DNA from 4 places in the Pseudoalteromonas sp. AWM4_233 genome. Region 4 is predicted to be linked to each of the others. Evidence: predicted binding sites of a transcription regulator. Region 4 holds the regulator's gene; each other region holds the start of a gene.
What was found. Region 4 encodes LexA, which represses DNA repair genes until DNA is damaged. Its sites were predicted from a motif close to TACTGTATNNNNATACAGTA; they were not measured.
Positions count from the first base shown of each region.

Region 1: the regulator LexA is predicted to act here: its motif matches at 2,307-2,326, upstream of dinB (DNA polymerase IV).
Region 2: the regulator LexA is predicted to act here: its motif matches at 4,698-4,717, upstream of ACXAC4_RS06010 (SulA-like leucine-rich domain-containing protein).
Region 3: the regulator LexA is predicted to act here: its motif matches at 5,084-5,103, upstream of ACXAC4_RS12665 (DNA topoisomerase III).

Region 1 covers NZ_JBSWSZ010000001.1:2,682,297-2,689,759, reverse strand. The annotation lists gene ACXAC4_RS12040 (LytR/AlgR family response regulator transcription factor) at 1-16, opposite strand, end outside; gene ACXAC4_RS12035 (sensor histidine kinase) at 7-1,056, opposite strand; gene ACXAC4_RS12030 (alpha/beta hydrolase family protein) at 1,187-2,176, shown strand; gene dinB (DNA polymerase IV) at 2,359-3,429, shown strand; gene ACXAC4_RS12020 (hypothetical protein) at 3,479-3,856, opposite strand; gene ACXAC4_RS12015 (dihydroorotase) at 3,981-5,354, opposite strand; gene ACXAC4_RS12010 (carbon starvation CstA family protein) at 5,663-7,354, shown strand; gene ACXAC4_RS12005 (M17 family metallopeptidase) at 7,428-7,463, shown strand, end outside.
Region 2 covers NZ_JBSWSZ010000001.1:1,357,839-1,365,301, forward strand. The annotation lists gene ACXAC4_RS05970 (hypothetical protein) at 1-1,021, shown strand, start outside; gene ACXAC4_RS05975 (ion channel) at 1,049-2,029, opposite strand; gene ACXAC4_RS05980 (M48 family metallopeptidase) at 2,114-2,785, shown strand; tRNA gene ACXAC4_RS05985 (tRNA-Tyr) at 2,812-2,896, opposite strand; tRNA gene ACXAC4_RS05990 (tRNA-Tyr) at 2,924-3,008, opposite strand; tRNA gene ACXAC4_RS05995 (tRNA-Tyr) at 3,028-3,112, opposite strand; gene ACXAC4_RS06000 (VC2046/SO_2500 family protein) at 3,225-3,746, shown strand; gene ACXAC4_RS06005 (YchJ family protein) at 3,785-4,243, opposite strand; gene ACXAC4_RS06010 (SulA-like leucine-rich domain-containing protein) at 4,258-4,689, opposite strand; gene ACXAC4_RS06015 (tetratricopeptide repeat protein) at 4,929-5,378, opposite strand; gene ACXAC4_RS06020 (NCS2 family permease) at 5,851-7,140, shown strand; gene ACXAC4_RS06025 (hypothetical protein) at 7,170-7,463, opposite strand, start outside.
Region 3 covers NZ_JBSWSZ010000001.1:2,841,874-2,849,336, forward strand. The annotation lists gene ACXAC4_RS12650 (NADP-dependent oxidoreductase) at 1-444, opposite strand, end outside; gene ACXAC4_RS12655 (methyl-accepting chemotaxis protein) at 524-2,071, shown strand; gene ACXAC4_RS12660 (tetratricopeptide repeat protein) at 2,211-3,068, opposite strand; gene ACXAC4_RS12665 (DNA topoisomerase III) at 3,124-5,070, opposite strand; gene ACXAC4_RS12670 (4a-hydroxytetrahydrobiopterin dehydratase) at 5,200-5,544, opposite strand; gene phhA (phenylalanine 4-monooxygenase) at 5,555-6,352, opposite strand; gene megL (methionine gamma-lyase) at 6,573-7,463, opposite strand, start outside.
Region 4 covers NZ_JBSWSZ010000001.1:3,422,477-3,429,939, reverse strand. The annotation lists rRNA gene ACXAC4_RS15600 (23S ribosomal RNA) at 253-3,134, shown strand; rRNA gene rrf (5S ribosomal RNA) at 3,253-3,366, shown strand; gene lexA (transcriptional repressor LexA) at 3,783-4,400, shown strand; gene coxB (cytochrome c oxidase subunit II) at 4,650-5,789, shown strand; gene ctaD (cytochrome c oxidase subunit I) at 5,792-7,372, shown strand; gene ACXAC4_RS15575 (cytochrome c oxidase assembly protein) at 7,374-7,463, shown strand, end outside.

The DNA of each region.
Region 1 (7,463 bases), 740 kb from region 4:
CTACATTTAATTGCATGGAATAGTTAACCTTACAGTGTATATGTCAGGCTGATTGTTCACTTCATAAGAGAAGTTATCATCAAATAGAATAGTTAGTCTTTTTAATAGGTTATTTAGCCCAGAGCCACTGGCATGATAGGCGCTACTTTGCTTTACAAGAACACTCAAATTGGAATTGCTCACAGCAATGACCATTTTTTCGGCTTCAATGTTGAGTTTGATCTCTACAAAACTATTAGGCTCATTTAACAGCCCATATTTACAGGCGTTTTCTACTAAAGGGTTTAGTAGCATGGGGGGGATCTGCTGGTGATTTGAAATGGGTGCGTACTCAAATCTAATATTGGCGTGTTCGCCAAGTCTTAATTTTTGTAGCCCTAAATACGCTTCGATATGGTCTATTTCGTCTTCTAATTTAACAAATGATTTATTCGACTGGGATATGGTGTATTGCATCAGCGACGATAATTGCCCAATGTGCTCAGCAAGCTCATGCTGATGACTTACATAAGCTTTACTATACAAGGCGTTCAGTGTGTTAAATAAAAAGTGAGGGTTAGTTTGGCTTTTAAGTAGCTCTAACTCTGTTTGCAAAGCATTAAGTTTAATTTTATTAAAGTGCTGCTTTTGTTCAATTAAGTTAATGATTGAATAGGTAAATATTGCACTGAATGTGAAAACTGTTTTAACGAATGAGTTAACCAATAAAAAGTAACTGCGATGCTGATACTCAAGCAATTCACTTGTGGTTGCTAAGCGGTTTAAATCACCCCATGTACTAAGGCAAACCGCTAACACCATTAATAGCAGGATAACCCCGACCTTTTGTAAATAAGGTTGGCTCGCAGAAAACACCAGAGCGAAATAAGTTAAATAAAAAACGCCTAGGTTAATGGCAAACCCAAGCCATACCCCTTGGAAAAAGAACTTAGGCGGAATGTGTTGGCCTGTGGTTGCCGAACTAACAAACACCGAAGCGAGCAGCAATAGCAAGACCACTGCGCAATGAATGACTAGCGCAAGCTTTGAGTGAAAAATGTGTATCCTTTTTTTCATTATTATTCTTTTATCGAGTCTAGATGGGGTGTTTAACGAGTCTTTTAATACTTTCGTAGATTACTACACCCCCTTTTGAACGGTAAATATACCATGTTTGCTAATTAAGTAACCTTTTAGGAACTGAAAAATGTTTATTAAATCAATGTTATTACTTAGCTTGTTAAATCCTTTTAGCTCAGGTGAACAGCTTCCATCAATAGAGTCTCAACTATACAAGGCGGATGATGTTTTACACGTTGAGTCTTGTTTTGACCATGAACGTGCAACCTATGATGGCTTTGTTTCATATAGCGTAAATGAATTCAAAGCGTCTGGTGGTAAAGCCTTTAGTAGCTTAACAGACGAGATATTTAAAGAACGATTTAAAGCCGGTTTTTATGAAAAGTTTAAGCGCAATATTGATTGTTATTTAATTCAATATCAGTCTGAAGGAGCTGTCGTCGATGGTTATCTTGTCACAGAAAAGGACAATAACGAGGTTTTACCTTTAGTGATTCATAATCGTGGTGGAAACGGTGAGTATGGTAAATCAACCATTTTAAGCATGTTGTCGCATATGCCCTTACTGAAAGAGGGTGCAATAGTGATGGGAAGCCAATACAGAGCAAAGGATGAATTTGGTGGGGCAGATGTGAAAGATGTACACGCTTTAATTGAAATCGGCAAAAGCTTAGCAAGCGTAAAAAAAGACGACATCAATATGATAGGCGTTAGCCGCGGCGGCATGATGAGCTATCTTGTTGCTAAGCAAAGAGATGATATTAAAAAATTAGTAATACAAGCAGGCATGTCGGACTTAGCGCTTAGCATGAGGGAGCGACCAGGGTTTAAGGCAGTTTATGAAGCGCGGATCCCTAATTATTCTGAATCGCCAAATGCTGCACTGCATGCTCGCTCAGCAATCAATTGGGTTGATGAGATAAATGAAAGAGTAGAAATCTTATTGCTACATGGCGATGCAGATAAGCGAGTAGATGTAAAAAATGCGTCAAATATGGCAAGTAAATTGGCGAGTCTAAACAGAAAGCACAAGTTAGTTATTTATCCTGGTGGTGGTCATTCACTCAAAAAAGAAAAAAGAAAAGTAAACAAAGAGATTTCTAATTGGTTGTTTTAACTTAAAAAGTTAGGAATATGAAAGTTCAGAGCTTTAAGTGCTACCTATCTGAATTCCATAAAAATAAAGCACTTAGAAGGAAATATGCTTTAGATTGTAAATAAGATAGACATTCTAATTTATATAACGATAATGTATATATATACAGTGTTTTTTTACTTGGGCTGTCTGTTGTAAATCTAATGGCGAAATATAACAAATTCATCCACATAGACATGGATTGCTTTTATGCCGCGGTAGAAATGCGCGACAATCCTGAGTTGGCTAAAGTACCAATGGCGATTGGCGGCAATAGCAACCGTGGGGTTTTAGCGACATCAAACTATATTGCTCGTAAATATGGGGTGCGAGCTGCTATGTCTAATTATCAGGCAAAAAAGCTGTGCCCGCATTTACGCATCGTGCCGGGGAGAATGTCACTCTATAAAGAAATCTCGCAGCAGATCAGAGCCATTTTTGCCCGTTATACCAATTTAATTGAACCTTTGTCTTTAGATGAAGCTTACCTAGATGTGACTGATTGCACTCAATGCAAAGGTAGCGCGACTTTAATTGCACAACAGATTCGTGATGATATCTTTAAAGAAACGGGTTTAACGGCCTCAGCTGGGGTGGCGCCGATTAAGTTCTTGGCGAAAATTGCCAGCGATGAAAATAAGCCAAACGGCCAATTTGTGATCACTCCTGATAAAGTGGATGCATTTATTGAAGATCTACCACTTAAAAAAATCCCCGGTGTAGGTAAAGTGACAATGCAAAAATTGCTTGCCCATGGCTTTGAGTTTGGTCGCGATATCAAAAAAGCCGATGAAACACTATTAAAACAAAAGTTCGGCAAACTAGGCGATATGTTATGGCGTCGTTGTCATGGTGTTGATGAGCGCCGCGTTGAAACTGACAGAGTGCGTAAGTCTGTGGGGGTTGAAACCACTTTTGAACAAGACACCGCTGATATTGATTTATTGAAAATGCGTATTATCAAACAATTATTACCTGAGCTCAAAATTCGAGCCAGTAAATATCTAGACGAGCAACACATCATAAAGTTAGGTGTAAAAGTGAAGTACTTTGACTTTCAACTGGTCAGTAAAGAGTGTCAGTTTGATAAGTTAGACAGTGCGTTATTCTGCCAGTTATTAACAGATTTACTTGAACGGAATCAAGGTCACAAAGCTGTTCGATTGATTGGCATTCAGGTGGGGTTATCGGCTAAAGAAACAAGCCATAACCAAATGCACTTATTTTCTAGTTAGCAGCAGGGCAGCTACCATGAAAAAAACCGTTGTCGTGTTGAATTATCATTTAGGTTAAAGCTGTACCCTCGTTGTCATGGTACCAACTAAACTCTATTTCTAGACCGCTAACAATAAATGTGCGGCTGATCTCTATGGCATCTTTAAAGCCATCTACTGCTTTTCCGAAAATTGCTTCTATGTCTTCCACTCTTGTGTCTTCATCAAAATAAAAAGTGTGTTCGCGGAAAAAAATACCACTAGTGTATGGCTTAAAAGCATGAAAGCCATCAGCAAAATTTAAAAATAGGCGGGTAAAATTATTGTCTTCTAGAGTGAGAGAATAGCCGCTGTTAAAGCATTTTCTGTACTCTGTTTTATTGGGTTTCCCTTTATTTTTTGTTAGGGCTAGTGCGCCGAATAAGTGAACATCCAGGTAAAATTTCATATTAGTTTAAATGTGATTTGGCTTTGGTCAGTTTAAACAGGTGAGTGGCGTGAAGCAAAAAAATTGCCGCCAAGGATAATATCAGCTTTGGCGGCAATAGTTAGGTTTTTAAAAAACGAATACCTTAAGCATTTTTTACGTAAATGCGCTCTTCCCATGGCAGGAGTTCTAGTTGTTCCCCTTTTTTACTGGTATCAAATTCGCCGTTATCAAATACCTTATGGCCGTTCACATAAGTTTGTTTCACTTGCGCTTTAAAAGTTTGGCCTTCAACTGGACTCCAACCACATTTATATAAGATATTGTCTTTAGACACAGTCCAAGGCGAGTCCATATCTACAAGTGTAAAATCGGCTTTATAACCTGGACGAATATAGCCTCGATCTTTAAAACCATAAAGCAGTGCAGGGTTATGACACATCTTTTCAACTATCTTTTCAAGAGTAAGATAACCTTGTAGATGAAGCTCAATCATGGCAACCAATGAGTGCTGCACAAATGGGCCGCCCGACATTGCTTTGAAGTAAGTATTTTGTTTTTCTTCTAAAGTATGTGGTGCATGATCAGTGGTAATGATATCGATGCGGTCATCGTTAATCGCAGCAATGAGCCCTAAACGGTCTTGCTCGGTTTTGATTGCTGGGTTCCACTTAATTAAGGTTCCTTTTTCCTCGTAATCGCTGTCGTTAAACCACAAATGATGCACACTGGCTTCAGTTGTGATGCGCTTTTCTTCAAGTGGAATATCATTGCGGAACATCGCCGCTTCTTTCGCTGTGGTCAGGTGTAAAACGTGTAAACGTGCATTGTGTTTCGTGGCTAAGCGAATTGCACGTTCGGTTGCTTTAACACAGGCTTCTTCTGAGCGAATAATAGGGTGAAATTTAACAGGTACATCTTCGCCATATTCAGCTTTAAACTTTTGCTCGTTCTCGTGAATGATGCCTTCGATTTCAGCATGAATAGCAATGATGTTCTTACTCTTTGAAAAAATCTTATCTAAGGTTTCTTCACTATCTGCAAGCAGGTTTCCTGGGCCTGCGAAGTATAAGCCGTCGTCAGATAAACAAGAGTATCCCGTGGTATCTGTGTCTAGTAGCGCGTCAACATTATCGTTATTTAGGCCCATATAAAAGTCATAATTCGCCAGAGATTTGGTTGCAGCCAGTGCGTTTTTAGCTTGCCACACTTCATGGTTTAATACGTTTGGACGAGAGTTTGGCATATCAATATAGGAAGTAACACCACCTGCTACAGCGGCTTTTGATTCGCTTTCCATATCGGCTTTGTGTGTTACACCAGGATCTCTAAAGTGAACTTGACCGTCAATCACACCGGGTATTAAGTACTTACCTTTCGCATCAATAATGAGTGCATCGGTGTATTCAGGCATGGTTTCACCAATGTAAATAAAACGGTCTTGCTCAATAGCTACGCTGCCGTTGAATGTTTTTCCTTCATTAATAATCACAGCATTTGTGATGATAGTAATCGCCATAATATTTCACTTTTCTTGGTAATAATAGTTGATAAGAAAGCGAGTAGCTCTCTGCATACTTTGGTTTGGTGGTTTTGTTATATCGTAACATTTTAATTTGTATCTATCTTCAATGAATAAGGTTTTTTAAGCGGTAATGAACAATTTCACTCTGACGTAAAAGTTGTTACTCCCTTGAGTGATTAATTCGATGTTTGAAACATAATAACCCTAGGACTTATGGGGTGACTAAAATCTTAATTTGAAATTGTAAATTTCGTGTTAAGGTGAAGTGAGCGTATAACTAAAACTGAGAAAAGGAGTATCTGATGCAGTCTATTCTGATTGTATTATTTGGTATTGTCGGCATGCTATTTGGCTGGTTTGTCTATTCTAAGTTCATCGCCACGAAGATTTTTAAAATGGACGATAACTTTGTTACCCCAGCCCACGAGCTTAACGATGGGGTTGATTATGTGCCAACCAATAAACTGGTACTTTGGGGGCACCATTTCACGTCAGTAGCAGGGGCTGCACCGATTGTTGGGCCAGCCATTGCTGTGTACTGGGGCTGGGTGCCAGCCGTACTTTGGGTCGTATTTGGTACGATTTTCTTTGCAGGTGTGCATGACATGGGCGCACTGTGGGCCAGTACGCGTCACAAAGGTAAGTCTATGGGGGCGCTATCTGAAAGCGTGATAGGTAAACGTACACGCGTATTGTTCATGATTGTGGTGTTCTTGTTGCTGCTTATGGTTAACGCGGTATTTGGTGTGGTTATCGCCAACTCATTAGTTGCAAACCCGAGTGCAGTGGTACCTGCTTGGGCGGCCATTGTTGTTGCACTCATTATCGGCCAATTATTAAAACGTCAGATCCCGCTCATTCCACTGTGCGTGATTGGTGTTGCAGTACTTTATGCAACGATTTTTATGGGCGCAGAAATGCCGGTGTCATTACCAACAGAAATGTTCGGCTTAACCGACAAAGCGAACTGGATAGTCATTTTATTTATCTATGCAGCGGTTGCCTCACTGCTGCCAGTTTGGATGCTATTACAACCACGTGACTTTATTAATGGCATGCAGTTGTTAGTGGGTTTAGTGTTACTTTATGGCGCCGTATTTGTGGTGATGCCAGATATCACCGCACCTGCATTCAATACACAAACCGCCATTGATACGCCAAGTATTATTCCGCTGTTATTCGTCACCATCGCCTGTGGTGCGGTATCTGGCTTCCACGGTATTGTGTCGTCGGGTACGAGTTCTAAACAGCTTGATAAAGAAACAGATGGCCGCTTTGTTGGTTACTTAGGTGCGGTAGGTGAAGGGTGTTTAGCACTGATCACGTTAGTTGCGGTTAGTGGTGTTATGTTAGCGGTGTCACCAGAAGAGTGGCACGAAATATATAGCCATTTAGGGGCGGGAAGCGTCAGCGCCTTTATTACTGGCGGTTCAAACCTTATCAGTGAAGGCTGGGGATTTTCTGCTGAAATTGCAGCGACCTTACTGGCAGTAATGGTGGTGTTGTTTGCCGGTACAACCATGGATTCGGGTGTGCGTTTGCAGCGATATATCATCCAAGAGTGGGGCGATATTTATAACATTAGCGTGCTTAAGAATGGTCTAGTCGCAACCTTTGTTGCGGTAGCATGTTGTTTACTGCTTGCATTTGGTGCTGGTGGCGCATCGGGTACGGGCGGCATGGTGTTATGGCCGCTATTTGGCTCGACTAACCAGATCTTAGCAAGCCTAACTTTACTCGTGCTGTCTGTGTACTTAATCAAACTAGGTCGACCAGCTAAATATACGCTTATCCCTATGGTCTTTGTGATCTTGATGGCTTTCTTCGCGGGCTTAATTAAGCTGGTAGAATACTACGAGAAAGGTAACTGGCTGTTGGTGGTTTTAGATTTAATTGTTTTAGTAGTCAGTGTCTTGGTGATGCTTGAAGCCTGGTCAGTGATAGGCAAGCACAAGCAGAAGAAAACCAGCGACGAAGGCGAAACTGCGAATTAATCTCAATTGCTAGAAATAGCAAAGTAAATAACCGATAATTGGCCCTAATTGAATAACAATAAGGGCCTTTTTTATGTCTTTCCCTCTCGCGATTGCTTTTAACGGTAAT
Region 2 (7,463 bases), 2.1 Mb from region 4:
TGCAGACAGTGAAGGTGAATCTTTGCCGGAAGAGGGCGCAACACTAGATCTCACCACTTATATGAATGCCCAAGGGATAACCAGCGTTAGCTTCGATTCTGCAAGCATCTCTCTTGCGTCAGATACCTGGACATATAGCGCTGAAATGGACTATCAAGTGTCTGGCAATGACTATCGAATTACTATTTCAATGTCGCACGCGCCTAGTTCAGAAGAAACTGAATATACCGGGTTATTACAATACACGGTTGAAGGAAAGCAAGGGGTGTCTGGTATAGAGTGGCCAGGGTTTAATTGCAGTCAGAATGAACGTACGTTCGCAGCGTCTCTCGCGTATGAAAGAGAAGATGATGAGATGAACTTGCAATTAAGAAATGCCACCTTATGCGGCCATAGTGCCTCAGGAGTATTTAATAGTAATGGTTTAGTTGATGTTGATAATACGTATAGCGCTTCAAACAGCGATGGTTGGAGTGAAAATTTTGCAATCTTAGGTGCTGATTTCGATTTAACCTCTCTGGCTGGTAGTTATAGCTATGTTTGGCAAGCGGGTGTGAACGACTCTCACAGTCGGATATTTAATATAGGATTTAATGATACTAGTTTAGACAATGGTGAAGCGCATTTTGGTTATGGTGAACAAGTCACAGACACTGACGGTTGGATCCAAGGGTTTATATGTAACTGGGCTGGACCAGGTGCAAGCCATGCACTCGTTGCTAAAACACAAAGACAATTCTTCGAGTACGATGCCAGTTTAAGTGTGTATTTAGGCACTGATCATAGAGCTAATATTGAATATGCACCGACAACAAGTTGTGACTATGATGGCTCAGGTAGTTTCATATTTGATATAGATTTAAGTGGTGTTTTAGGTGATATCACTGACGAAGATAGCAGTTCAGTATTTACGAACGATCTGTGGAGCGCTTCAGACACTAGCCTGACAGTACCAGAAGCGTTGGCCGCGAGAGGGCTTACTGTTCCCAGTATTCCATTTAACTGGCCAAAGGATGAGTGATGCATATTGTATAAGAGAATGACACGATTAACGCGTCATTCTCTTTACGAAAACCACGACGAATAATGCCAAGGAGAAACTGCCTGTAAATGCTTCAACCGTGGCAATAAAGCGTGAAAATCCGATGGGGGTTATGTCGCCATACCCCAGAGTTGTAAATGTCACTACACTAAAATAAAAACTGTTAAGCAGTGCACTTATATTGTCAGAAAAGCTTTGTGAAAAGTTAATAGAAAGCACTTCATCCTGATAGCTGATGCCAAACAGGAAGTACATCAGTGCGCAAAATACAATCATTGAAAGGCTGAAACGGATCACATTTGCGGGTTTTTCACCATAACCACAGAGAAGATCAACAGCCGCACTCATAAAGCGCTTTTTTGAATGGGTCGGGTATTGATAATGACGCATACGCAGCTCTTTGTAGGTATAATTACCAGCCATTTCAAAAAGACCTTGTTGCTCAGCGCCTTTTCTAAGTGTGCGGTATGTCTCTTCAGATTGTAAGAAGAAATCAGCGGCATCTTCTGTTCGTTTCTCTTTGGCCGCTAAGCTTGCCTCATTTTCTTGCTGTAACTTACCACTTAAATCTATATTATCGATCCGAGTATTGTTTAGCTTTATACCCAATAAGTTGGAATTTGAAAGCTTACAGCAATGTAAATTGGCATCATGCAGATCTGCTTTCATTAAAGAGGCATTTTCAATTTTGTTGTTAAATAGGTGCGCGCCTCTTAAATTTGCACGATAAAAATTGCTATATGATAAGTCGTAACCAGTATGGTCATTATGTTTGACAAGGTTTAGTCCTTCTAGATTCGCTCTTTTCAACTCCAAACCTTGCAGAAGCCCACCACGCTTGGCATAACGTTCTAGTTTTTGCGATAATTCAAGCCCACTTTTATCGAACTTTGCGTCATGCCAAAAGCAAAGACCAGAGCCCATATCGATTTCTTGGCAGCGATGACCATCAGGAGATTGATATTGGCAAGTAGGTTTATCTTTCATAAATTAACCCCTTTATAGTCTTATTACACTAAAGGTAGCAGTAAATTTATGGCTTTGAATGTGAAGTAAAAAAAATTCTTAAAAATGTTTGATTATCAATTAAAGCTTAGTAAACGAAGAAAGACGGTTGCAATTAAAGTCACACCAGAACAAGTGGTCGTGACAGCCCCCGAAAACGTGTGTGAAGTCGCTTTAGAAAATTGGCTCAAGAGCAAAAAAGACTGGGTACATGCACAAAGACAGAAACTAGAGCTTGCGCCTAATAAACAAAAGCCTTTGCAAACAAGGTCACTTTTGGTTTTTGGTTCAGTTTACAAGGTTGAATTTTCAGATATAAACAAGCCTATATTAGATCATGAGAGCCGCTTTATATATTTACCTAAAGTGCTGCGCCAAGAGAAGCTTGAGTTTAGGCGAGCGATCATTGAATTACTGACAGATTTGCTCTCTAGTTATTTAGAGTTGTGCTTAGAGCAATTGTCTAAGCAAATGAATTGTCATGTTTCAGCGGTGAAAATCAGGGAGTATAAAAGCCGCTGGGGGAGTTGTAGCAGTAAACAAGCGCTTACTTTTAACAGCCTTCTTGCTGGGGCGCCAAAGCATATAATTGATTATGTCATTGTTCATGAGCTAGCACATTGTCATGTACTGGCACATAACACATTATTTTGGCAACTTGTTGAAAAGCACTATGAAGATTATAAGTCTGCAAGATTATGGTTTAACAAGAATGGTAAAGCGCTAATGATAGAGTGAAATAAGATGGTTTTATAAGAAAAAGATGGTGGAGGGGGCTGGATTCGAACCAGCGAAGGCAGAGCCGTCAGATTTACAGTCTGATCCCTTTGGCCGCTCGGGAACCCCTCCACAGGGGATATCTAATTTTGTACAACTTGGTGGAGGGGGCTGGATTCGAACCAGCGAAGGCAGAGCCGTCAGATTTACAGTCTGATCCCTTTGGCCGCTCGGGAACCCCTCCAAGTTGTAATGTGTTGTTGTGGTGGAGGGGGCTGGATTCGAACCAGCGAAGGCAGAGCCGTCAGATTTACAGTCTGATCCCTTTGGCCGCTCGGGAACCCCTCCTAAACAACGGCGCTGATAATAACAAAGTTTTTTATTAAGTAAAGAAAACAACTAAAGAAAATTAAAAAAATGCCGATAAAAATATAACTTTTTAAATAATCGGTGAAACTCTATGCAATTAGAGCGCATTTTAAACAAGGAGCATCAGCTTGGTGACACGCTAGCAAAAAGCGTGGCACAAGATCGTCGTGCCGACTTTGCGCTTTGTTTGGCTATGCTTTCACCAAACGCACTCGACTTCAGTGAATTTCATTTACCTGAATCAGAATTAATTGAGCCAGACAAGAGCGAAGATGCGTTAAAAAAAGAACTTCAAATCGGTCCGCAGCAACAAACGGCTCCCAACACCTACGATATGACCATAGGTGAAAACAATAGCCGTTTACTTCATGAGCAGGGACTTACAGAACTAAGGCTAAGAAATTGTCTTTCACCAGAACCTTTAAATATCAGAGACGATAAGAAGCACATTGAGTTGGCCATTATTGATAATTGTGAACCTACTGTGCAGGCTAAAATTTTCGCTCAAAGAGCTGGCGTATTAGAGATGGATAAACCCAAAATAGATGCAGCGGGTTTTTATGATCAATTAGCTAGTGGAGAAATGCAGCAGGCGGTTCAGTTGTCCGCCTAATGTGAGATGATAGTGAATTAGCTTAGGTACGGTTTAAATCAGCTAGCGTGACACTTTTTAAATTTTTTGCCACTGTCACAGGGGCAGGGATCATTTCTAGACACTTTTAACTCAGGCACGTCATATAATTGGCCATCTAAGTAACGCCATGCCTCTTCTTCTTTAATAAATCTTGAAACCTCATGTATTTGGCAATGTTTTCCGTCTGCCAAATAATGTGCTCTAAACTCCACATAATCAAAATCAGGTTCAGTTTTTGTTGCGACGATCTCAAGTTTAATAAAGTTGGCAAATGACGCGAATGCAGCGATATCTTCAAGGCTATGATTACTTTGCTCAGATTTGGCATAAGTCTCGAGTATATACTGTGCATTATTAGTCGCATAAGCACTGTAACGGGAGCGCATAAGCTGCTCTGCTGTGTCAGGCAACTTTTGCTTAGTAATGAATACATTGCAGCATGACTCATAAGGTTGAGTGTTAGAACAGTAACACATAAGAAAATCTTTTATTAACTTGCTATGCGCTCTATTGTACACGCTTTGCTGCTGTTTTCAGTAAAACAGTATAGCGAGATATCTGTTTGGCTTAAGTGCATTTGCGAAAGCTGCTCTGAATTCGTAATGCCAGTCCATGTAATAACCGCTGCAAAGTTGCCATTATTTAAAGCTGAATTTAGAACATACTCTAAATCAACGATGTGTTTTTTTCTGATCACTAACAATTTACTTGAGTCTATTGAACTGGCCTCAAGCATATCTTTATTTGGGATATGGTCAGGTGCAATTAGTAGTGTCCAGCCTTGTTTGTGATTACATTGGTGAATGATCTTAAGTAGTTCAAGACTGGCACAAATTTCGTCAGGGGTTTCAACAAAGTTAACGACTTTTGGGGCATCTACTTTTTTTACTGAGCTTGGTAAAACTGCGGTTGTCTGTAACATAATCATCTCACTGGTTGTTTATACAGTATTTATATACAGTAGTTTATACAGTGTTTTAATGCAAGCAGAAATGTTACTTTTTAATCAATTTTAATTGGGGTTATATAATAAAGCTATTATATTCAATTGGTTATGAGTTCTGGTGTTTTGGACTATTTTGACGTGCTATGGATACGGTGGGGTTATACAGTAGTTTTCACAGTGAGTACTGTATAAAACTACTGTATGGAAAAGTAGACTTAATTAGACTGGAACTGTAATTGATGAATTTGCTCGTACAAGGTGGCAGCATAGCACTGCGCATCTTTGATTCTTTTCGTTGTTAAATGCGGTTTGATTTGTTCTATTACTGCGTTGGCCGCATCTACACCTTGGCTTTGAGCGAGTGACAACCAAGCCATAGCATGGAATGCACTCTGTGGCACACCTTGCCCTTTTATAAACATCAAACCTAAATAAAACTGTGCTTTGTTATCTCCCGACATAGCAGCCATACGCAGCCACTTCGTTGCCAGCGGATAGGATCTTTCTTGTAGGTAGTACAACCCTTTTTTAAAAGCAGTGACAGAGTCATGCTCTTTCGGATAGCGTAGTTCACCATTAGGAGGTGTTGTAACGAACTCAAGCACATTAAATAGCTGTTGCTCTAAGTCGTGATGCGCCGCGCTATTATCTGGCGATTTATCCATACTCTACCTATTTTTGAAAAGCTTAATATTATTGTAGTCAAAACTTTGTGACCATGTTGGCCATAAATTTAGTTATGCTAAATTCTTGCCAAATGATTAACTAATTATATATTTTTACAGTCATTATGCAGTTATTTTTTAAAGCTTTTTGTGATCATATGCCTTTATTATTCATATAAGGCGCAAAAGCCCCTCCTTATTTTCTTTATGTCACAGCATCTCTACTGCTTTATCGACTGGCTTACATCGAATAAGCATGCTTTGCGACTTCAGTCAGCTAGTAGCTTCAGCCTTGAGTAAATATCAAACAAACTGCGGTAAAAATTGAATCTGGAATATTAATAGGCCTGACAAATAACCTTAGCTAAAAGAAACAGCAATTGCGTTTTTAATCACTGTCATTAACCGCTAAAATAGCGCCGCTTTCATAAGAATTATAAATTTCTTTTAACTTTTACCAATGGAAACATCTATGCTCGAAAAGCTATTTTCAATCAAGCATCAAGGCTCTAGTGTGAAAACTGAGTTAATTGCTGGACTCACGACCTTTCTTACCATGGTTTACATCGTTTTTGTAAACCCGGCAATGCTAGCGCAAACAGGCATGGATTTTGGTGCGGCCTTTGTTGCCACATGTATTGCTGCGGCAATTGGTTGTTTTATTATGGGTTTTTGGGCCAATTATCCTCTTGCACTTGCTCCAGGTATGGGTTTGAACGCTTTTTTTACTTATGGCGTTGTGTTAGGTATGGGCTATAGCTGGCAGTCTGCATTAGGGGCAGTGTTTTTATCTGGCTGTATTTTTCTTGTTTTAAGCTTATTTAAAGTGCGAGAGTGGATTATTAATGCGATCCCACTTGTATTGAAGCAAGCGATTGCAACGGGGATTGGCGCGTTTTTAGCTTTAATCGCGCTTAAAAATGCCGAAATAATTGTCGCAAGCCCTGCAACGCTTGTTCAACTGGGTGATATCACCAGTGCAGGTCCGCTACTGGCAATTTTAAGTTTCTTCGTTATCGCAGCATTGATGTTTAGAGACGTCAAAAGTGGCGTTCTGATCAGTATTTTTATTGTAACGATTACTGCTTGGGCATTAGGTTTGATTGAGTATCAAGGAATAGTGTCTGCTCCGCCAAGTATTGCCCCGACTATTATGCAATTAGACATCGCTGGTGCACTTGAGCTTTCTATGTTGAGTGTTGTTTTTGCGTTCTTGTTTGTAGACTTATTTGATACATCAGGCACTTTGGTGGCGGTAACGCAAAAAGCGGGTTTAGCAGACGAGCAGGGCAGAATGCCACGTTTGGGTCGCGCACTTTCTGCTGATAGTACTGCCACAATTGCAGGATCTATGTTAGGTACTTCAACAACGACATCTTATATTGAATCTGTATCAGGTGTGTCAGTGGGTGGTAGAACGGGTTTAACAGCCGTTGTTGTTGGCGTATGCTTCTTATTAATGACTTTCTTTGCACCTTTAGCGCAAATGATCCCAGCTTATGCCACCGCAGGGGCAATTTTGTACGTTGCGGTACTCATGTTGCAAAATTTAAAGTTAGTGAATTGGGATGACATGACAGATGCAATTCCAGTGAGTGTCGTGTTGCTGATGACACCACTGACATTCTCAATTGCACATGGTATTGCTTTGGGCTTTATTGCTTACACTGCAGTGAAGTTTGTATGTGGTAAGAAAGATGAAATCACGATTAGTGTTTGGGTATTAACCGCGCTGTTTTTAGTAAAGTTTGCTCTAAGCTAATTGGTGAGATTTGATGCCGAAGAAAAGTGTTACCACTTTTTCTTCGGTGCAAATAAAACATCTAAATCGTCTTGCTCTTGTTCTTTTTTCTGTTTAACTGATGATTCATTAGACGCTTTTAATTCATTACTGATTTCATTTAAATAAGACTCTAGCAGTTGCTTTTTGTTAGTGACATATTCATCAGAGTAAGTAACTGCACAAATTGTAGCATAAGCTTTTTCGAAGTACTGTCGAGCCGAGCCGACCATATTTGCCGTTCTTGCTGCAACACCACGTTTAATTTGGCTTTCAACATTAATTTTTAATTGTAGCTTTTCAAG
Region 3 (7,463 bases), 580 kb from region 4:
TAAGCTTGAAAACTTTTTCAGAGCCTGTATTGCGGTTAAACCTGCTAAACATAGACCTGCGACTTCTGATTTTTGTTGCACATCAAATGCAATTAATTCGTTTGCTTCAGCAATCACATAATCAGCGTAACAGCCCGGCTGTTTGGCAAACCCCACCATACCTGCGACAAATTGACCCACTTGCAGGTCAGTGACTTGAGCGCCACACTGCTCAACAACACCGTATACGTCATAACCTAAAGATAAAAATTCATCAGCTTCTTTTGCTTGAGCAACAAAACCTAAACCTGCACGCGTTTTCAAATCGATAGGGTTAATTGCACTGCTATGCACTTTAATAAGTACTTGAGTGTCATTTAACTCAGGTAGAACACATGTTTTTGCCTGAATTTTATCCGCAGCACCGAACTCATCTATTCCATATTTTATTGCTTGCACAGGCATACTATATTCCTACTATTACACAAAGCATTATAGTCTTATAATCTAACACAGTTTTACACTGATCCCTATGGAGAAAATCATGCGTCGTGGCCAGTCAATTATCAATGAAGAAGTCACCTTTGATGACTCGCAACAACTTGTCTCTACTACCGATTTACGCGGTGTCACTACGTATGCAAATGCAGCATTTTGTGCCGTTTCAGGGTTTAGTGCCGAAGAGCTAGTAGGGAAAAACCACAATATTGTACGCCATCCAGATATGCCAAAAGCGGCGTTTAAAGAGCTTTGGGATAAATTAGAACAAGGCCACTCTTGGCGTGGGGTGGTAAAAAACCGCTGTAAAGACGGTCGCTATTACTGGGTAGACGCATTTGTTACACCTATTTTTGAGCATGGCCAGCTCGTTGGCTATCAATCGGTGAGAGTTAAGCCTTCTGAACAACTTAAGAAAAGAGCACAATCGCTTTATGATGCAATAAACCAAGGTAAAAAGGTTTGGCACTGGCGTGAGCAAATTGCACTGCGACAAACCCTTTCAACGATTATTGCATTATTGCTTACCCTTGCTTGCTTTGTTTTTGCTGGTTGGCAACTCGGTGTTGCGGCTATTATCACCATGCTGGCAATTTTGTTCATTAACTATGATGAACTGCTAGTGGTGCCTGCCAAGCTCAAATTACAGCAACAGCAATTCGATTCAGTCTCGCGTTACGTTTACTGCGAAGCGACACCTTTTTCTATCGCAGAATTTAATCTAGGTATGCTACAAGCCAAGCTTCGAACGGTTTTAGGCCGAATGCAAGATTCAGCGTCTACTTTCAAAAATATCGCAACCGGACTTGATGAAAAGTCTTCCAATACAGAAAAAGGCATTGAAGCGCAAAGTGAGCGCTTGCGTTCAATGGCTGCAGCGATGTCACAAATGAGCCAAACTATCGGTGAAATTTCAAACAACACGGCCGATACCGCCAACAAAGTCGATAGTACGCAGCATCATTGTTTAGAAATTAAAAATACCATGCTAGAAAACGTTGATATGGTCAGCTCACTTGCCACGCAAGTGGATGAAGCCGCGCAAACAGCAAATTCACTGGCACAAGAAGCCGATAAGATTGGCCAAGTCATGACTGAAATCGAAGGTATTGCAGAGCAAACGAACTTATTAGCATTGAATGCAGCGATTGAGGCTGCTCGAGCTGGTGAGCATGGCCGAGGGTTTGCTGTGGTTGCCGATGAAGTTCGCGCTCTGTCATCTCGTACACAAAGTGCCACCAGCCATATTTACGCATCAATCAAAGAGATACAAGATACTTTGTATAAATGGTCAGAAGTGATGCAAAGTACCAAAGACCGAGCATCTAACTGCGCCGATGCAAGCCAAACCAGCCAGCAGGCCTTAGAAGTGATTTTTGATCAGATCAGTGAAATTGCCAATGCTGCGCAAGGTATTTCAACTGCAGCAGAGCAACAACAGATGGTGAGTGTGGAGATTAACGACAACATCACCACCATCACCCATCACGGCAGCGAGAATTTAACCCTAAGTTATAAAGTCGCGGAAGATGCAGCGAAACTGGTCGAAAGTGCAAACAAAATATCTGGTTTGTTACTGACGTTTAAAGTTTAAAAATTAAGATAAAAAGACGCGATATATAATCGCTGCTACCATCTCAATAACTCAGTAGCACCGACTTTATGTAGGGCTCTTACAACAAAAAATGGCAGCTAAATCAGCTGCCATTTTTGTGCTCATAACATACTTACGATTAATATAATAAGCTATATAATTTTCTACGATATGTACCAGCCAAAGCATCGCCATCTGGTAGGCTCGCAATCAAATCTAGGTAATCTTTTTTCGCAGTACCAAAATTTAAGTCTTTTCTTAGCACAGATAATAATAACTCTAGCGCTTGCTCTTTCTTACCAGCTTCTGCCAATAGCGCAGCGAGTTGTGCTTTTAACTCTTTGTTTTCAGGGTCCGCATCTAATTGACTAGTAAGAGCAATGATCTCAGGAGATTCCTGCGCACTTTGTGCGGCATTTAATTTGGCTTGCAGATTTTGGTAATACGGATCGCGCTCAGTTTCGACAACACTATCAAGTAACGCCTGACCATCTTCAAACTTTTGAATTTGAATGCAGATATCAGCCAGTACCAGTTTCACACGGGTATTTTCTGGGTCAATCGCATAGGCTTGCTTGGCATAGTTAAACGCCGCATTTTGATCGTCATTTGCTAGCGCTTGTTTTGCTTGCTCAAGTAATAATACTTCAGGACTTGGTAAATGCTCAGCGAGTGCCTCTTTAATTTCAGCATCGCTTTGAGGACCTGGTAATACGCCAACTGGCGCGCCATTTTTCAATAACACAATCGTTGGTAACGCTTGTAGTCCTACTTGCTGTGCTAATTGAGATGCCAACGCTTGTTGTGTATCACAATCGACTGTTGCAACTAGTAAGTGCTCTTTGTAGCTTTGTGCAAGCGCAGACAAAATATTCGCTTGTTCAATGCACTCAGGTTGCTGCGCACTGAAGAACGTCATTAGAACCAGTTTATCGGTACTTTGTTCAGCCAGAACCTGCTGGATATTTTCAGGTGTTAATTGAATTTGGTTGTCCATAATTCACTTCTTAAATCTATGTATTATTCACTATATTGCGACTCTTCTCGCTTTTTCAAGCCTTGCTTTTCGCCCGAGGAGATTTAGCACTGCTTTTACTTTTACTCGCACTGCGCTTACCCTTTTTAAAACGCTTAAAACTGGCTTTGCCCTTACCTGCTAACCCTTGGAAACTCGCAATTTGTGTGTCTTGTAATAAGCGATTTAAATGCACTTCAACTGAGCCCATAAACTGATTATACGATTGAGACTTTTGATAGATCTGCTCAAGAGATTGCTCCCAAACAGCGGTCATATCAGGGCGCCCGACACTTTCTGGCAACGCTTTTATCACGCTTTGCCCAATTTCGGAAGAGTGAATGGCTTTGCCTTTACGTTGTAAATATTGTCTTTTAAAGAGAAGTTCAATGATCCCCGCACGCGTCGCTTCTGTGCCTATACCATCGGTCTCTTTCAATATTTTTTTAATCTCTGGGTCGGTCACATACCGGGCTATTCCCGTCATGGCTGCGAGTAATGTTGCATCAGTGAAGTGCTTTGGTGGCGACGTATGCTTTTCTATAACCTGTGCATCAACGCACTGCACTTGCTCACCTTTTTGCAGCATTGGCAACTGAGTAAGCTTAGTCTCGCCTTTTTCTTGCTTGTTAAATAAGACTTCCCAGCCTTTATCAATCAGACTTTTAAATTTAGAGGTAAATAGCCCACCTTGAATAAGCGTATGGATCTCACGCTCAGCGTAAACGCTTGGCTCAAAAAATTGCGCTAAGTAGTGCCTTGCGATCAGGTAATAAACGTTTTGCTCATTTTGATTCAGCGCGCCGCTCGACTTTTTTGAGGTCGGAATAATCGCATGGTGCGCTCCGACTTTGCTGTCGTTCCAAGCTGATGACTTTATCTCTAAATTCGCTTTGCCTGTAAAAGCGCTTAGTTTATCGCTAATGGCATTAATGGCGCCCACTACTGAGCTGCGCTCTTTGTAATGATCTTTTGGTAAATAACGGCAATCTGATCTGGGATAAGTGATCAGCTTATGCCTTTCATACAAACTCTGACAGGTATCAAGTACCAACTGGGCGTTCATGCCAAATACTTTGGCCGCTTCTATTTGTAGAGTCGATAAACTATGCGGCAAAGGGCGCGACTTTTTACTTTGGGTGCTTTTATCTTTGCTCACTTCACCCGGTTGGTTTTTAACTCTGCCCGCCACATTTTCAGCTAAGCCTTTGACCAGCACGCGACCTTCTTCATCCATATAAGGCTGACAGGCTTCGCTTGGTTGCCATTTACCAACATAGCTCGCACCGGCTTGGGTATTTAACTGCGCTTCGACTTCATAAAACGGTTTTGAAACAAAGTTCGCAATTTCCCAATCACGGTATACAACCAAACCCAATACCGGCGTCTGCACTCGACCAATAGATAACACCCCTTGATAACCCGCTTGTTGCCCTTTGATGGTACTCATGCGTGTCATATTAATACCGTAAAGCCAATCGGCACGAGCACGAGACAGCGCTGAAACAGACAGCGATAAAAAATCGAGGTTAGATTTGAGGTTATTGATGGCCTGTTTGACTGCTGAGGGGTTTAAATCGCTTATCAGACAACGAAGTGTTTGCTCTTTTTGTGCTTTAGTGGCACCGCAAAAGTTAATCATCTCGTCGATTAAAAGCTGCCCTTCTCGGTCTGGATCGCCCGCGTTGACAATGGTTTTAGCCGATTTAATTAACTTTTTAACGGTATTAAATTGCTTTTTGGTTTTACTTTTTGCTACTAGCTGCCATTGTTCAGGCACGATGGGCAGATCGGCAATCGCCCATTTTTTAAATTTAGGGTCGTACGCCTCAGGCTCAGCCTGCTCTAATAAATGGCCTATACACCAAGTAACAATATCGCCGTTCGCCGCTTCAATAAAGCCATCGTTATTTTTATGAGGTTTAGGTAACGCATTGGCAATGGCTCTGCCTAATGACGGTTTTTCAGCGATATAGAGTTTCATTGTTAGATTTATATACTGTATAAATTAACAGTTATGATAGAGCAATGTCGCGCTAAGTGCCAGAGTTTAAGTTTCAGCCATAAAAAAGCGCCCATAAAAGGCGCTTTGGTTAAATGATATGTTGAAGTCTTATAGAGCGTTGAAAACGTCGTCTGTTTTCGCTGCACATACAAAATCGTTCTTATGCAGGCCTTTGATAGAGTGGCTCCACCAAGTGATTGTCACTTTGCCCCACTCTGTTAGAAGACCAGGGTGATGACCTTCTTCTTCAGCCATGTCGCCCACTTTGTTAGTGAACTCTAATGCCTGCTTGAAGTTTTTGAACTTGAATACACGCTCAAGTTGCATGATGCCATCACGCACTTCTGGAACCCAATCAGGGATCTGCTTAATTAATACTGCTAACTCTTCATCTGACACTTTAGGCGCATCAGCACGACACGCTTCACATTTTTGTGCACTTAAATCAGACATTACAAAATCCTTAACTTGCTAATTTTTCTTTAGGGGGAAACTTTGGCTCAAATAAGCCTAATTCTTTTGCTTCTTGTACCAACGCCATGATATCCATTTGTGAGATATCGAATAAGTCATTAATTGAATTAATTGTGTAGTACAACGGCTGCATAATATCAATGCGATATGGCGTACGTAGAACGTCTAACACTTCTAATTTATTGATTTCTGGCGTGCCTGAGTAAACATATTGTGTTTCACCCGGGCTTGAAAGCACACCACCGCCATAAATACGTAAACCGTCTTCAGTTTGCATTAAGCCAAACTCAACCGTGAACCAATACAAGCGTGCTAGATATACGCGGTCTTTCTTCTCAGCGGCATAGCCTAACTGGCCATATTTATGCGTAAACTCCGCAAATGCAGGGTTAGTTAACATGGCGCAGTGACCAAAAATCTCATGGAAGATATCTGGCTCTTGCAGATAATCAAACTCTTCACGAGAGCGAATAAAGGTTGCTACCGGGAACTTTTTGTTCGCCAATAGTCTGAAGAATTCATCAAAATCAATCAGTGCAGGTACAGGTTCTACTTGCCAGCCTGTTTCACGACCTAATGCTTCGTTTAACTCATGAAGCTGAGGAATACGGTCGTGCGGTAAATTTATTTTCTCAAGGCCTTCCATGTACTCGTTACATGCTTTGCCTTCAATACACTTTAATTGACGTGCAACCAACTCAGACCATATTTTATTTTCTTCTTCGGTCCAAGCGATGATGCCATTTGCATCAGGTTGCTTTGATACATATTTACTTGCTTTAGCCATAATAACCTTCGCTGTTAGTTCGCTCTAGCCCCAGCTTGAGCGCTTCAACTTGTTGACTTGATACTAGGGAAAAGTAAGCAAAAGATTAATAGATGAGATGTTTCAAGCAATCCTGAAAACTCGTTTTTTTGGAATCTTTTATTTACATCAATGTACACCAAACAAAACACCACACACAAAAAAGGGGCTTAAAAACCCCTACTGTACATTTTTAATTACACTAAATTTGCTTAAATGCCTGCTCTAGGTCAGCAATGATGTCGTTAACATCTTCTAAACCAACAGAAATTCGGATCAAACCATCTGAAATGCCCGCAGCTTCACGCTCTTCTTTGGTATACGGCGAGTGTGTCATTGAGGCTGGATGCTGAATAAGTGTTTCTGGATCGCCCAAACTGACCGCTAATGTACACAGCTCAGTCGCGTTAATAAAACTTTCACCTTGCTCTAGTGTGCCATCAATCTCAAAAGCAATCACACCACCTGCACCTTTCATCTGCTCGCCCAAGAATTTGTAACCAGGGTGAGAAGGTAAACCTGGGTAATACACTTCACTGACTTTAGGATGCGCATTTAAGAACTCAGCAACTTTTTGTGCACTTTGACAGTGCCTTTCAACACGTACAGCCAGTGTTTTTAAGCCTCGATTAATCAACCAAGCATCATGTGGACTGATGGTCGCACCAATGTCTTTTAAAACTGTAAGCTTTATCAGCTCTATGTGTTCTTGCGAACCACATACCGCACCTGCGACGACGTCACCATGGCCATTAAGGTATTTAGTTGCACTGTGGATCACAATATCTATGCCGAAATGTTTTGGCTTTTGTAGTAGCGGTGTCATAAAGGTGTTATCAACCACACTGATCAAACTGTGCTTTTTAGCAAACTGACCCAGCATAGCTAAATCAATCACCGTCATATTTGGGTTGATCGGCGTTTCAGCAAACACCATTTTGGTGTTTGGTTTCACAGCTGCATACAGCTCCGCTTCGTTGGTCATATCTACAAATGACACTTCAATGCCCCATTTAGGCAGCATGTGAGAAAAAAGCGCAAAACTACAACCATATAATGCGCTAGATGCAATTAAATGATCGCCTTGCTCTAA
Region 4 (7,463 bases):
TTACTACTTACTCCTCATAGATAAACACTTTGACTTCAGAGTCTTTAACTCTGAGAAGTAATTCTCTTGCTCTTTAAAAATTTGGAAAAGCTGATAATTAATTCTTTTAGAAGAAATTCTAAAAAGAGTTTTCAAAAGTAAAACAATGCCGATAAACATTCATTTGTTTATTAGCGTCTACTTTAGTATTCAATATTAACTTCTGGCGAAGTTAAAACTGTCTTTGACGATACAAACCATTTTGGGTTGTATGGTTAAGTGACTAAGCGTACACGGTGGATGCCTTGGCAGTTGGAGGCGATGAAGGACGTACTAACTTGCGATAAGCCTAGTCAAGCCAGTAAGAGGCGCTTGAGACTAGGATTTCCGAATGGGGAAACCCACCTGTTTACAGGTATCGTTAACTGAATACATAGGTTAACGAGGCGAACGCGGAGAACTGAAACATCTAAGTACCCGTAGGAAAAGAAATCAACCGAGATTCCGAAAGTAGCGGCGAGCGAAATCGGACTAGCCCTTAAGCTTTAGTGTAGTTAGTGGAACATTCTGGAAAGTTTGACGATACAGGGTGACAGTCCCGTACACAAAAACTTATCTAAAGTGAAATCGAGTAGGTCGGAGCACGTGAAACTTTGACTGAATATAGGTGGACCATCATCTAAGGCTAAATACTCCCAACTGACCGATAGTGAACCAGTACCGTGAGGGAAAGGCGAAAAGAACCCCTGTGAGGGGAGTGAAATAGAACCTGAAACCGTGTACGTACAAGCAGTAGGAGCCCTTCGAGGGTGACTGCGTACCTTTTGTATAATGGGTCAGCGACTTATATTTTGTAGCGAGGTTAACCGTTTAGGGTAGCCGTAGCGAAAGCGAGTCTTAACTGGGCGTTGAGTTGCAAGGTATAGACCCGAAACCCGGTGATCTAGCCATGGGCAGGTTGAAGGTTGAGTAACATCAACTGGAGGACCGAACCCACTAACGTTGAAAAGTTAGGGGATGACCTGTGGCTTGGAGTGAAAGGCTAATCAAACCGGGAGATAGCTGGTTCTCCCCGAAATCTATTTAGGTAGAGCCTCGGACGAATACTTACGGGGGTAGAGCACTGTTAAGGCTAGGGGGTCATCCCGACTTACCAACCCTTTGCAAACTCCGAATACCGTAAAGTAATATCCGGGAGACACACGGTGGGTGCTAACGTCCATCGTGGAGAGGGAAACAACCCAGACCGTCAGCTAAGGTCCCAAAGTGTATGTTAAGTGGGAAACGATGTGGGAAGGCTAAAACAGCTAGGAGGTTGGCTTAGAAGCAGCCATCCTTTAAAGAAAGCGTAATAGCTCACTAGTCGAGTCGGCCTGCGCGGAAGATGTAACGGGGCTAAACATACCACCGAAGCTACGGCTGCATACATTAGTATGCGGGGTAGGGGAGCGTTCTGTAAGTGGCTGAAGGTGTGCCGGGAGGCATGCTGGACATATCAGAAGTGCGAATGCTGACATGAGTAACGATAATGCGGGTGAAAAACCCGCACGCCGGAAGACCAAGGGTTCCTATCCCATGTTAATCAGGGTAGGGTAAGTCGACCCCTAAGGCGAGGCTGAAGAGCGTAGTCGATGGGAAACGGGTTAATATTCCCGTACTTGGAATAATTGCGATGGGGGGACGGAGCAGGCTAATCAAGCATGGCGTTGGTTGTCCATGTGAAAGGCTGTAGGCTGGTGACTTAGGAAAATCCGGGTCGCTAAGGCTGAGAGTCGAGACGAGCTACTACGGTAGTGAAGTTGATGATGCCCTACTTCCAGGAAAAGCCTCTAAGCTTCAGATTATTTCGAATCGTACCCCAAACCGACACAGGTGGTCAGGTAGAGAATACTAAGGCGCTTGAGAGAACTCGGGTGAAGGAACTAGGCAAAATTGTACCGTAACTTCGGGAGAAGGTACGCTCCTATCTGTGATGAGATTTACTCTCTAAGCGGACGGGAGCCGCAGTGACCAGGTGGCTGGGACTGTTTATTAAAAACACAGCACTGTGCAAAATCGTAAGATGACGTATACGGTGTGACACCTGCCCGGTGCCGGAAGGTTAATTGATGGGGTTAGCTTAGGCGAAGCTCTTGATCGAAGCCCCGGTAAACGGCGGCCGTAACTATAACGGTCCTAAGGTAGCGAAATTCCTTGTCGGGTAAGTTCCGACCTGCACGAATGGTGTAACCATGGCCACGCTGTCTCCACCCGAGACTCAGTGAAATTGAAATCGCAGTGAAGATGCTGTGTACCCGCGGCTAGACGGAAAGACCCCGTGAACCTTTACTACAGCTTGGCACTGAACATTGAGCCTACATGTGTAGGATAGGTGGGAGGCTTTGAAGTGGCGTCGCCAGATGTCATGGAGCCATCCTTGAAATACCACCCTTGTATGTTTGATGTTCTAACATAGGCCCCTAATCGGGGTTGTGGACAGTGCCTGGTGGGTAGTTTGACTGGGGCGGTCTCCTCCCAAAGAGTAACGGAGGAGCACGAAGGTTGGCTAAGTACGGTCGGACATCGTACGGTTAGTGTAATGGTAGAAGCCAGCTTAACTGCGAGACAGACACGTCGAGCAGGTACGAAAGTAGGTCATAGTGATCCGGTGGTTCTGAATGGAAGGGCCATCGCTCAACGGATAAAAGGTACTCCGGGGATAACAGGCTGATACCGCCCAAGAGTTCATATCGACGGCGGTGTTTGGCACCTCGATGTCGGCTCATCACATCCTGGGGCTGAAGTCGGTCCCAAGGGTATGGCTGTTCGCCATTTAAAGTGGTACGCGAGCTGGGTTTAGAACGTCGTGAGACAGTTCGGTCCCTATCTGCCGTGGGCGTTTGAGAATTGAGAGGGGCTGCTCCTAGTACGAGAGGACCGGAGTGGACGAACCGCTGGTGTTCGGGTTGTGATGCCAATTGCATTGCCCGGTAGCTACGTTCGGAATCGATAACCGCTGAAAGCATCTAAGCGGGAAGCGAGCCTCGAGATGAGTTCTCACTTTAACTTTAAGTTAACTGAAGGGCCGTTGGAGACTACAACGTTGATAGGCTGGGTGTGGAAGTGTAGTGATACATTAAGCTAACCAGTACTAATTACCCGTGAGGCTTAACCATACAACGCCAAAGTGGTTTTAGCTCAGAAGCTAATATGAACTAGAGTAGAAGTTTTAGAAATTATCAGATTTTTTCCAGATTTTAAGTTAATTGCGAAAGCGATTAGCGCACCGAATTTCCTGGTGACTATAGCGTTTTGGAACCACCTGACCCCATGCCGAACTCAGAAGTGAAACGAAACAGCGTCGATGATAGTGTGGGCTTCCCATGTGAAAGTAGAACATCGCCAGGGCCTAATTAAAGAAACCCGTTGCAGCAATGCAGCGGGTTTTTTGCGTTTATGGTGCTAAATCGTCCTGCACGGTGATGAGGCAATGCTCGGTGATAAAAAGACGAATTAGCGTAAGGTGAAATGAGCAGCCTTCACAGTAGCCACTCTGTTGATTCTGACACATTTTTCAAACGTCTAAATAACTAAACCCTAAACTTCAGTTAAACTAATTCAGTTCACCTTGCGCGAAAAGAATGTAAGCGCTGCGCGCTTGTCATAAACCTTTCGCACTATACTTGCGCAAAAGAAGCGCACTCACTGCGTTCACAGTCGCTAATTTTGCACTTTATTGCATTAAATCTATCCAAATTTAGTTTGCCATTTTGACACAACTGTATATACTCACAGTATCTTTACCTGTATGGAAAACCAGTTGTATGCGACCACTAACGAAACGACAAGAACAAGTATTTGAACTCATCAAAGTCTTCATCAAAGATACAGGTATGCCTCCTACACGTGTTGAAATTGCTGATGCGCTTGGTTTTAAAAGTGCTAATGCTGCTGAGGAGCATTTAAAAGCTTTAGCTAAGAAAGGGGTGATAGAAATGGTGCCTGGGGCTAGTCGTGGTATTCGATTAGTCGACGATGGCTCGTCTGAAGATACAGGGCTTCCTTTGATTGGTAAAGTTGCTGCAGGAGAGCCTATTTTGGCTCAAGAACATATCGAAAGTCATTATGAGGTTGATCCGAGTTTATTTAAGCCTGCTGCTGATTACTTATTACGTGTAGATGGAATGAGCATGAAAGACATCGGTATTCTTGATGGTGATCTTTTGGCTGTACATAAAGCGCAAGTTGCTCAAAATGGTCAAGTTGTTGTTGCTCGAGTAGACAACGATGTAACAGTTAAAAGGTTAGAACAAAAAGGTAGCAAAGTGCTATTACATGCTGAAAATGAAGAGTTTTCTCCAATCGAGGTTGATCTAGAACACGAACCTTTTGCTATTGAAGGTCTTGCTGTAGGTGTTATAAGAAATTCTAATTGGATGTAACTTCTATATAATTCTAACAATAGGTTAGCTGCTCTCTTTTTCTGTTTCTTTAGTCAGCTAACCATATCTCTTCTTACTTTCCATTTTAATATATCAAATTCTTCTATTTTACTTTCTTGCTAATTGCTTATTTATTGACTAATTGTTAATAGGTCATGTATTGCCTTCGACTTTAGTCGGATCCTATGACGGTCATCCAATAATTCTAACTGCGAACTTCATGCTGAAGTCGATAAATGGGGGCGTCGTATGAGAATAAGTAAATTTGCTTATTTGCTTACTTTTTTGTTGCTTAGTCCACTTTCATTAGCCAATAGTGACTACAACATGAGAAAAGGGGTTACTGATGTAAGTCATAGTGTTTATGAACTACATATGACCATTTTTCTAATCTGTTGTGTAATCGGCTTGATTGTATTTTCAGTGATGTTTTGGGCTTTATTAAAGCACAGAAAATCAAAAGGAGCTGTGGCTGCACAGTTTCATGAAAGTACCAAAGTTGAAATTGTTTGGACTGCTATTCCTTTTCTTATTCTTGTCATCATGGCGATCCCCGCAACTAAGACTTTAATTGCTATGGAGGATACCAGCAAGGCTGACATAACAATCAAGGTCACAGGGTCACAGTGGAAATGGCACTATGAATACCTTGGTCATGACGTTGATTTCTTTTCTGTGTTATCTACGCCTTTATCTCAGGTTAATAATGAGGAAGAAAAAACAGAGACCTATCTATTGGATGTAGATAAACCGCTGGTAATACCTACAAACAAAAAAGTGAGATTTCTAATGACGTCAGATGACGTTATTCATTCATGGTGGGTACCTGATTTTGCAGTTAAGAAAGATGCCAACCCAGGGTTTATCAATGAAGCTTGGACCAAAGTAAATGAAGAAGGTATTTACCGAGGTCAGTGCGCTGAGCTATGTGGTAAAGACCATGGCTTCATGCCTGTAGTTGTTGAAGCTGTCTCACCTGAAAAATTCGAACAATGGTTAACTGAGCAACAGTTAGCCAAAACAGAAGCAGCGAAAGAGGCCGAAGCTGTACTATCACAAACTCTAAGTAAAGAAGACTTAATGACAGAAGGTCAGACAGTTTACATGGGATATTGTGCAGCTTGTCATCAACCTACAGGATTGGGGCTGCCTGGCGTCTTCCCTGGTCTTAAAGATAATGCGGTTGTTAAAGGGGATCTAGATGAGCATATAGATGTGCTGCTAAACGGTCGCCCAGGTACAGCAATGCAGGCATTTGCAAAGCAACTTACAGTAAAACAAATTGCGGCTGTTATCACTTACAAACGTAATAGCTGGGGCAATGATACGGGTGAAGTAATCCAGCCTAGCCAAGTTCAAGCGTTCATCGATAAAGCGTCAGGAGAGTAATCATGAGTACTCAGGTTCAAAGTTCAGAACATGCTCATGAGGAGCATCTTACAGGTATAAAGCGTTGGTTGTTTACGACTAATCATAAAGAAATTGGCTCTCTTTATTTAATCTTTTCGTTAGTGATGTTTTTGATTGGTGGCGCTATGGCCATGGTGATCAGAGCTGAGTTATTTCAGCCTGGACTGCAGCTAGTTGACCCACATTTCTTTAATCAAATGACTACAGTGCATGGTTTGATCATGGTGTTTGGCGCTGTTATGCCTGCCTTTACAGGCCTTGCTAATTGGATGATCCCCATGATGATAGGCGCACCAGATATGGCGCTGCCTAGAATGAATAACTGGAGTTTTTGGATTTTACCTTTTGCATTTGCAATCTTACTTGCTTCACTGTTTATGGAAGGAGGGGGCCCAGCGTTTGGCTGGACTTTCTATGCACCGTTATCCACAACATATAGTAACGACAATACAGCATTGTTTGTGTTTGCAGTTCATATAATGGGCATCAGTTCAATCATGGGAGCAATTAATGTCATTGTAACCATTGTCAATTTACGCGCCCCTGGCATGACATGGATGAAGTTACCTCTCTTTGTATGGACCTGGTTAATAACCGCTTTTTTATTGATTGCCGTAATGCCTGTATTAGCTGGTGCTGTAACTATGGTACTTACCGATAAATATTTTGGTACCAGCTTCTTTGATGCAGCAGGTGGCGGAGATCCTGTTATGTTCCAGCATATTTTTTGGTTCTTTGGTCATCCTGAAGTTTACATCATGATACTGCCTGCATTTGGCATTATATCGACCATAGTGCCTACTTTTTCCCGGAAGAAGCTATTCGGCTACTCTTCCATGGTATACGCAACCTCTTCTATTGCTTTTTTATCTTTTATCGTATGGGCACACCATATGTTTACCACAGGTATGCCGTTAGCTGGAGAGCTCTTCTTTATGTATGCGACCATGCTGATATCTGTACCTACGGGAGTCAAAGTCTTTAATTGGGTTGCAACTATGTGGCGTGGCTCGATTAGTTTTGAGATCCCTATGATGTTTTCCATTGCGTTTATCGTGCTCTTTACGTTGGGGGGCTTCTCGGGGTTGATGCTTGCGATCACTCCAGCAGACTTCCAGTACCATGATACTTATTTTGTTGTGGCGCACTTCCATTACGTACTTGTAACAGGTGCTGTATTTTCCATTATGGCGGCTGTTTATTATTGGTTACCTAAATGGACTGGCAACATGTACTGTATAACCACAGCGAAGTGGCATTTTTGGATGTCATTAATTAGCGTCAACATTTTATTTTTCCCAATGCACTTTGTAGGCCTTGCGGGTATGCCAAGACGCATACCTGATTACGCGCTTCAGTTTGCTGATTTCAATGCCATCATTAGCATTGGTGGTTTTGCCTTTGGCCTTTCTCAGCTCATTTTTGTGTGGTGTGTGTTCAAATGTGCACGGGGTGGTGAATCGGTGCCAGCTAAAGTGTGGGATGGTGCAGAAGGGCTAGAGTGGGAGGTACCTTCCCCAGCACCTTTACATACATTCAGTACTCCTCCTAAGGTGAAGTAGTATGCATGCGGCACTCGTTAAGAAACTCATAATCGCTGTAGTAGGCATGTTTGCTTTTGCTTTTGCACTTGTGCCGCTTTATGACGTTTTT